2 regions of the Paenibacillus sp. GCM10012306 genome follow, and region 1 is predicted to be linked to the other one. Evidence: riboswitches for the same ligand, from Rfam matches in the RefSeq annotation. Region 1 holds a riboswitch; the other holds the start of a gene.
The links. Region 1 has a riboswitch for thiamine pyrophosphate ahead of ACFORK_RS28975 (ABC transporter ATP-binding protein). Riboswitches for the same ligand answer to the same signal wherever they lie in the genome.
Positions count from the first base shown of each region.

Region 2: it holds a riboswitch for thiamine pyrophosphate, as region 1 does, so the genes downstream of both, ACFORK_RS25230 (thiamine phosphate synthase) here and ACFORK_RS28975 (ABC transporter ATP-binding protein) in region 1, are expected to answer to the same signal.

Region 1 is NZ_JBHRYW010000026.1:5,484-9,901, forward strand. Features, by position in the region: gene thiM (hydroxyethylthiazole kinase) at 1-367, opposite strand, end outside; gene ACFORK_RS28965 (ABC transporter substrate-binding protein) at 450-1,484, opposite strand; gene ACFORK_RS28970 (ABC transporter permease) at 1,481-2,260, opposite strand; gene ACFORK_RS28975 (ABC transporter ATP-binding protein) at 2,241-3,014, opposite strand; TPP riboswitch at 3,115-3,222, opposite strand; gene ACFORK_RS28980 (hypothetical protein) at 3,370-3,858, shown strand; gene ACFORK_RS28985 (hypothetical protein) at 3,905-4,288, shown strand.
Region 2 is NZ_JBHRYW010000015.1:16,238-20,655, forward strand. Features, by position in the region: gene ACFORK_RS25215 (thiazole synthase) at 1-571, opposite strand, end outside; gene ACFORK_RS25220 (ThiF family adenylyltransferase) at 602-1,636, opposite strand; gene thiS (sulfur carrier protein ThiS) at 1,642-1,845, opposite strand; gene ACFORK_RS25230 (thiamine phosphate synthase) at 1,850-2,494, opposite strand; TPP riboswitch at 2,623-2,724, opposite strand; gene ACFORK_RS25235 (Rpn family recombination-promoting nuclease/putative transposase) at 2,887-3,747, shown strand; gene ACFORK_RS25240 (ornithine cyclodeaminase family protein) at 4,193-4,418, shown strand, end outside.

The DNA.
Region 1 (4,418 bases):
TGGCTACCTCGGCGACATTGCCACGCAGCGCTGTTAGGGAGATTGAATCGACCAGCTTTTGGACGATGTCCGTCCGATATGCGGTTGCCCCGGCACCTACCGGATCAAGCACCACGGGCGTACCATGGGCATTGGCGGATTGTCCAGCCAGAATCATAGACGGGATGACCTGTTCGTTCAGCGTGCCGATATTCAGTACGACAGAAGCGGCCATTTGAGCTACATCGGCAACTTCTTCATAGGAGTCCGCCATGAACGGGGAAGCACCGAGGGCCAACAGCCCGTTGGCCGAAAAATTGGCCACAACAATATTGGTGATATTGTGAATCAGCGGATTTTGCTCCCTTACCTTGGACAAATAAGTCATAGGATTGCCTCCCGAGAAAATTAGATTTGTAACGCGCTATTATAGAACCCGCCCATTGGCATCTTGCCTTACAGATTGCGATCTACAAATTGATAAAAGCCTCTTCCGGCGCTACTTCAGCGGATAGCAGGCCATTTTCCTTCAGCCATTGTTGCACCTTGTTCCAGGAATCCGGGTCCTGATAGCCAAACGGCTCGTTCCCCGGATCCATCAGCGGCAGCAGAATCTCCAGACTTTTCTTCTCGATGTCTTTGTCAAGCGGAGAAGTCTGATCTTCATGCTTGAACAGAAGAGACAGCGCTTTTTCTGGATGCTCCTTGACGAACTTTTGACCTTTGGCGGCGGCGGTCAGAAATTTTTTGAAATAAGCCTGAGAGTTCTGCATTCCTTCTTGGCTGGCTACCAGCACAAGCTCATAATAATCTGGCACCCCGTAATCCGTCGGATTTAGGGAGGTTACCGGATGTCCTTCTTTTTCCAGGATCAGCTGCTCATGATTGATAAAACCGCCGATGATGGCATCCGTTTGCCCTGTGGAGAGGGCCGGAATGAGATTGAAGCCAACATCTACGAGCTGTAAGGATTCTGGATCACCTCCGCTGCTGCGGACCATCGTTTTCACCATGGCTTCATAGAGCGGGATGGAGGAATAGCCTACGGTCTTCCCGGTCAGGTCAGCAGGTGTCTTCACAGAAGAGTTGGCCGGAACCATCAGATGGTTCAAGGGATGTCTGACAATTGCGGCGATGGAGAGGACAGGAATCTGCTCACCCCGTGCCATCAGCACCTGTGGCTGATAACTCAATGCGAGATCGATTTTGTTAGCAGCTACGAGCTTCAACGCATCATTGCTGTCTGCCGGCATTTGAATCTCTACGTCTAGCCCTTCCTCGGCAAAATACCCGTTCTCCTGAGCAGCGTAAAGGAAGGAATGGACAGCATTCGGGTACCAATCCAGCATCAGTGTGAGTTTATGCGGCTTACTTGCTGCTGCCCCGGTTTCGCTTCCAGAGCTTTTAGACTTTACCTTTTCGCCGCAACCGCTCACAAGCAACACTGTCATTGCAAGCAACAGAAGCGGAACAATCTTTTTGAACCTGTGATGTCTAGTAATCATTTGTTGTGAAATCCTCTTTTCTTAAAAATAATCTTCTCAATCATAGCGATAACGAGAAACAAGCCAACGCCCATCGCGGATAGCAAGACCACTGCGGCAAACATTTCTTTGCTCTGCAAGTTCCCTGCCATTCTGCGGCTAAAATAACCGAGCCCTTTGCTGCCACCGAGCCATTCGCCAATCGTTGCCCCAATCACACAGTAGACCATCGACAGCTTGAGGCCGGAAAAGAAAGAGGGCAGCGCCAGCGGAATTCGTGTCTTGAGCAGAATTTGGCGTGTGCTGGCACCCATGGTGCGGAGCAGGTCCTCGTAGGCAGGAATCTTCTGCTGCAGCCCATCATAAGTACCAACTACCACTGGGAAAAAGGCGGTCAGGAACACCACGGCGACCTTGCTCCACAGCGTGTATCCGAACCACATAATGAAGACAGGAGACAGCGCGATCAGCGGAATGGTCTGGCTGATGATAACAAAGGGATACAGTGCCTTTTCCAGCGGACGCCACATATGCATGCCAAGTCCCAGTAAAGTACCGCAGGTGACGGACAAAGCATAGCCAAGCAGTACCTCTTGTAAGGTGGCGGGCAAATGTAGCCCGAATAGTAATTTCCTGTTTTCAACCAGAGCGGTCCCTATGGATAGAGGACCCGGGAGAATGAAGGGGGGCAGGACATCTATCCGCGCCAGCGTCTCCCACAAACCGAGAATAAATAGCAGCAGAAGTAAGAACGGTCCATAATTCCGCCAGCTTGTTCTAAACAGCAGTTTTGTCATACAGTCTGCGCTCCAGTTCAGCCCGCAGCTCTATAAACCGCGGCTCATAATTCATTCGGCAATGCCGGGGCCTCGGCAGATCCACGAGTATTTCCTCTACTTGTCCTTCTGCCCGTCCAGGCAAGAGGTAGATGCGGTCACTGAGCAGCAAAGCTTCTTCCAGATCATGCGTAATGAAGAGAATCGTCTTGTCCAGCTCATCCAAAATCTCCAGTAACCAGCTATGCATTTCTCGTTTGGTCATATGATCGAGTGCCCCAAAGGGCTCGTCTAGCAGCAGTAGGTCGCCCCCCGTAATAAGCGTTCGCAGAAAAGCTACCCGCTGCCGCATTCCGCCTGACAATTCATGGGGGAATGAATTTTCAATGCCAGCCAGACCTAAGCGCTCCAGCAGTTCAATAACCTGACTAGTAACCTGGGCTTTGCTACGGCTGCGCTTGATCTCCCAGGGAAGCAGACAATTCTCCAGTACCGTCCTCCAGGGCAGCAGCAGATCTTGCTGGGGCATGTAAGCGACCTGGCCTAACCGCTTGGCGGTAGCCGAAACTCCGTGAAGATGTAGCTCTCCGCTGCTCGGCTCCAGCAATCCGGCGATAATTTTGAAAAGCGTGCTTTTACCACATCCACTGGTCCCGACAACGGAAACGAATTCACCTTGGTGAACCGTAAGGGAGATGTCTGTCAGTACCGGTGCCAATGCAGATTTGGCGTAGGCGTAGGATAAATTGTGCACAGAGATGATTTCCGTAATCACCGTAACCTCCTTAGCACGATAAAAAAAGACCCCTTTATCTCCCGGCGGAAATAAAGGGGTCTAAAATTTAAGTTTGCAAAAAGAAGAGCCATGCAATACCCGAATTTCAGTTCCACTTCCCTCCGCTGGTATGATCCAGATCAGGTTCCAAGGGTCCGAAGCTTACCGCTTTCGTCTCAGCCAAATACAGGCTCCCCTAGTGAAAAAAGGTTTTATCGCTATCAAGTTTCATAATTCGGATATAAATATACCATATTTTATAGTATTGTAAATAGCAGGGGCTGTTTTTGTTAAAATCAGTGTGCCTAAAAATTAAGAACCAGTGTATTCAATCCATTCAACTAAGGTGATCTCATTGGAATTAGACAAAGCAATCTGTAGCAGTATCGGGAATTATGAAAATGCGCTAACCAAAGGGAAGAAATATGAAATACTAGCTGAAAAAGAAGAAAAAATTAGGATCGTCGGAGACCACGGAAGAAGCGTTTGGATTGATAAGTACTACTTTAATTTTACTGACGAAGAAGTGCATATATTGACTGATTGGAAATTCGATGATGACCTTGAAACAATGGAATTCATTGAAATTACATTAACATTTAATGATCGAGTAAAACGTTGGTGCATCATTACAACACCGGATAAATTAAAGCAGCATTTTGCTAGACAAGCAGCACTAGAATTACCAGGAATTCATATAGGACACTTGATAATAGTGCAAACGATAGATGTTGATACTGTTAATGCTTTTTTGCGAGAAATGGATGACCAAGGGGAATTACTTAATGCGTCATTACCACTAGATGAAGTATCAGAAGACGAAGATGTCTCCGGGCTATCCTAAAATACTAGTAGCATGACAAGAACGCTAAAATAAAAGGAGTGACAAGATGAAAGAAAGGACTGCGAAAACAAAATTACAAATAGTTATGTTTATGTCGTTAATGTTTATTATCATTTCATTGATGCAGTTATTCGCAAGTATCTTATTAGAGAGACCAACTTGGGTGTTGATTGTACAATTCTTTCCGATCCCAATATTTGTTGTTATAGCAATTGTGATAATTTTAGACTTAGCGAAGCAAGGTTTTATGATATTTCAAGGTCAATTGGTCAATAGAAGAGGTAATATAGTTATTGTAAAAACATCTGATGGAAGAGAAATGAAGTTCAAAATAACTACTGATCAAATGAAAGAAATACAAAACGATAAGGATATTGAAATACGGTACTATAAGAGAACAAAAGCAGTGATAAATATAACAAATGTCTAGCGTGAATAAGAGGTTTTAGACCTCCAGAGGGAGTAATAAAGTGCAAATAGTATCTGAAGAGGGGAATTGGAACGATTAATAATTAACGACAAATAATAGGTGGAGAAAATATTACAAGAGATGACTTCTT
Region 2 (4,418 bases), on a different contig from region 1:
CCGAAGGGCGGCCGATCCCTGCATCCACGATGACAGGCAGATCTACTTCCTCAATCATGATGCTGACCAGCTCTTTGGTCCGCAGTCCCCGGTTGCTGCCGATGGGTGATCCAAGCGGCATAACCGCTGCCGCCCCGGCATCCCGCAGCCGCAGAGCAGCGCCCAGGTCGGGGGTCATGTAAGGGAGCACGATAAAGCCTTCTGCAGCCAGCACTTCCGTTGCGCGAATCGTCTCCATATTGTCAGGCAGCAAATAGCGTTGGTCTTTAATAACCTCAAGTTTGATCCAATTGCCCATATCAGCCGCCTTGGCGAGCCGGGCGATACGGATGGCTTCTTCTGCGTTTCGGGCACCGGAGGTGTTGGGTAGTAGCGTCATACTGTCAGGGATATGCTGCAAAATATTTTCCTCCCCCCACTCAGGATTGACTCTCCTTAACGCAACAGTAATGACTTCTGCACCTGATGCTGCAATCACCTCGGGAATCAGGGTATTGCGGTTATACTTGCCGGTGCCGATGAACAAGCGGCTGGTCAGCGCTTTGCCGCCAATCTGGAAGATATCGTTCATGCTGAGAACCCCTCTCTATAATCCGATTTTTTAGCCAAAATATCGATGGTATACTGTACGGGCCTCAGCAGTATCTGAGGTTCCGTGGATGAATACCCGGCCATCCGGGAACAGAGCAATCCGGTGTTTTGCTAAGTCCAACGACAGCATGTATGGATTTCGTCTCACCTCTCCATGCACTGCGAGAATTTCTTCCCATAGTTTCAGATTTAGGCGGCTTGAACGGGCCGGGCGGATCTGCACGGTCTCTCTGCCGCATAATACAGCGGTCTTGGACAGATTGGTCGCAGACAGGAAGGGATAGAGGGGTTTTTCGCCGCAGCTGGGACAGTCGGTACGTTTAAGCTGTTCCGTAACGATCGAGACATGCCGATTCTCCCACAGGTCAAAGGAAACCAGTGTCCCGCGTAGAGATTCCTTCTGTCCGGAGAGCCATTTTAACGCCTCGGCAGTCTGGTAAGCAGCAGTCATCTGTACAGCCGGCTGAATAATACCCACCGAGTCGCAAGTATCCCCTTCGGCGTGAAGCTCGTCAATCAGGCAGTGGAGGCAGGCGCTCTCTCCGGGGACGACCGTCATAGATATACCGCTGCTTCCTGTGCAAGCTCCGTAAATCCAAGGGATACCTGTCTTGGCCGAAATATCGTTAATAATCATTCTGACCTCAAAATTATCGGAGGCATCGAGAATCAAATCGACCCCACGTGCATACTCTACAATCTCATCGGCGGCAGCATCGGCTACAATTCCTTCCACAGTCACATAAGAGTTCACGCTCTGTAGTCTCTGTGCCGCTGCGATTGCTTTGGGTAATCTTTGCTCTGCATCGGCTTCACTGTACAAATTCTGGCGCTGGAGATTGCTCCACTCCACGTAATCCCGGTCGACGATCACTATTTTGCCTACCCCGGCGCGGACCAGCGTCTCGGCAATAGCAGACCCCAGTGCGCCTGCACCCAGAATGAGCACACTGGAGGCGGCTAGTCTTGCTTGACCTTCCGCGCCTATGCCGTGAAAACGTACCTGCCTGCTGTACCGCTCCTGTTCTTCCGTAGTTAGAGTCAATTCGTTCAACCTCCCCCCACAAAATGTACAAACTCTATCCGGTCACCTTCGGACAGCCGGGTGACGCCATATGCGTCCTTGGGCACCACTTCACCGTTTACTTCCACCAGAACTCGCCGCCCTTTCCAGGGTGTCTCTGCCAAAATATCGGCAACAGTAACACAATGCTGTCTTAGTAGGGTGTCTTTTCCATTCAGTTGAACCTGCATATCTTCACCTCCCCTCAAGCCATGCAGTCTGAATGGCTGTGTGGTAAGCTTCTGCTTGTGCCACTGGATCTGCTGCGCTGCTAATGCCAGATAGAATGGCAATCCCCTCTGCACCGCGCCTGATGACTGCTCCGGCATTGTCCGGCTGAATTCCTCCGATGGCAATGACCGGAACCGGGCATCTAGCTGCGGTTTCTTCGAGAATGTCCAGACCACGTGGGGGCAGACCCGGCTTGCTGGCAGATTCATAGACATGGCCAAAAAGGCAATAATCTGCTCCTTCACCCGCCGCGCTGACTGCTTCTTGTGGCGAATGGATGGAGCAGCCGATGCGCATTCCTGGGGCTAAAGGTCGCGCCGAAGTTACACGTAAGCTATGTCCTGCAAGCTGTACACCGCCGGTCCCTGCGGCAAGAGCGACATCCAATCGATCGTTCACAACAATAGCTTCCAGAGGGATGCCTGCTTGGTGCATTTGGGTTACGATTTCGAAAAGCGCTTTGGCTGTAAGCTGTCTATCCCGCAGGTGGAAATAGTCTACATAGGGGAGAACAGCTAGGGAAAGACGCAGCCAATCTGCAAGCGATATTCCTTCCGGGGAGATCAGATGCAGTTCAGGGCCGTTAGCGGCGGGAAATCGTTTTTTCATAAAAGGAATCGCTCCATGTTACGTAATGGTGTTGCACTCCATAAAATCCAACACAAAAAGCCGCCCTCCTGATCGGAAGACGGCTAAGCACGACAACGGAAAACAAGCCATAACAAAAGGCAAGCCCGGACTCTTAACGCGCACTTCCCTACGCTGGTATTAACCAGATCAGGTTCAAAGGGTCCGAATATTGCATTCGTCTCAGCCACGCGGCTCCCCTAGTGTCGGTTCGTATGAGATTGTTAATGTCACTATACACGATTATTCAGGGAGATACAATTGGAAATTGGGAAAATGTTGAATAAGAGTAGACGGATAAAATTCATAGAAATGAGGGCGAAGGTTGTTCTATCTTGGTATAATAAACGATAAGAAGAATGGAGCTAACCGATATGGAATTGCTCGATCCGAGAGTCGATTTTGTGTTCAAACGAATCTTTGGCAGTGAGAATAACAAGGATGTGTTGTTGGCTTTTCTGAACCGTATATTTATTCAGGCTGGAGAACCACCGCTTACCGAGATTATCCTGATGAACCCTTACACCGACAAGGACGATCCGCTCGACAAGCAGTCCATATTCGATGTTTATGCAAAGACAACTGAGGGTAAGCTGATCGATATCGAGATGCAGTTATTCAACAAGTATGATATTGAAAAGCGGACGCTGTTCTATTGGAGCAAACGGTATGCCAGTCAGCTTAAGGAAGGTGAAAAGTACCAGGAGTTGAAGAAGTGTGTGACGATCAACATTCTGAACTATGCTTTCCTGTCAAATGACGAATACCACAGTGTATTTCATCTCCGTGAAGACCGCACTGGAATACAGTTTATTGATGATATCGAGGTGCACTTTTTGGAGCTGCCGAAGCTTGAAGATATGATTCCTTCGAATAGCGGACTAGAAAATTGGCTGCTGTTCCTCAAAGGAGTAGACCCAACCCATTGGGAGGTGCTGAAGATGAATGAACCAGGACTGGAAAAGGCTATGGACACCCTGCAGTACTTAAGCCAGGATTCGGAGGCCCGCCGTTTGTATGAAGCCCGTCAGAAATATCTGCATGACGAAGCGTCAATGATCGAAGGGGCGAAGCAAGCCGGACTTAAAGCTGGTGTTGAGGAAGGAATTAAAGAGGGGATCAAAGAAGGGATCAAAGAGGTTGCCAAGAACATGCTGTCCTTGAATATGGATATCGCTACCATTTCCAAAGCAACTGGATTGTCGGAACAAGAGATTCTTGCGCTGAAAAAGTAGCTAGAGGATTGAAATAGTCAACTCTGTTCCGTGGAAAACTACAGCAAGTTTTATTGTGAATTTAAGAATAATTAGCTATTATATAGCTACAAATAAATACCGTGCTTGTTTTTATCCCCGGGTAAAAACGAAGAAAAGCATTGAGTCTCATTCCCGTTAGGGCCTATTTATTAGGAGGGGTGAGATTCAATGCTTTTTTTAAACCTATATAAGACGAACTTAAGAACCGAACGTAAGGCTCATCGTCACTACGGTGGAATGTTTGGACTTCCGGTCGCTGTTGTCCCCAGATTTCCTCTTTAATACCGCTTCTAGCGGTTGGAATCTGGTGACAAAGGCGATCGCTTCGCTCCTACAGTTCCAAACTTCCCCCTTCACTCCTCTTCGCTTTTCGTTACTTTCTTTTGTTCGGCTTATATAATTCTACTTTCCAGAGGTGCCACGAATGCGAATCTTAAGTGATAAGGATGTTAAAAAAGTATTGAATGTTCAGCAGGTAATTAACCTTGTTGAAGCAGTTTACAGAGCTAGAAGCGATAATAAAACTGAGACATGGCCAACTATTTTCTATGATTTTGATCCAGGCAAGGCAGATATGGACATTAAATCAGGCTACCTCAAGCAAGACAAAGTGTTTGGGCATAAAACAGTTACATGGTTTGCTGATAATG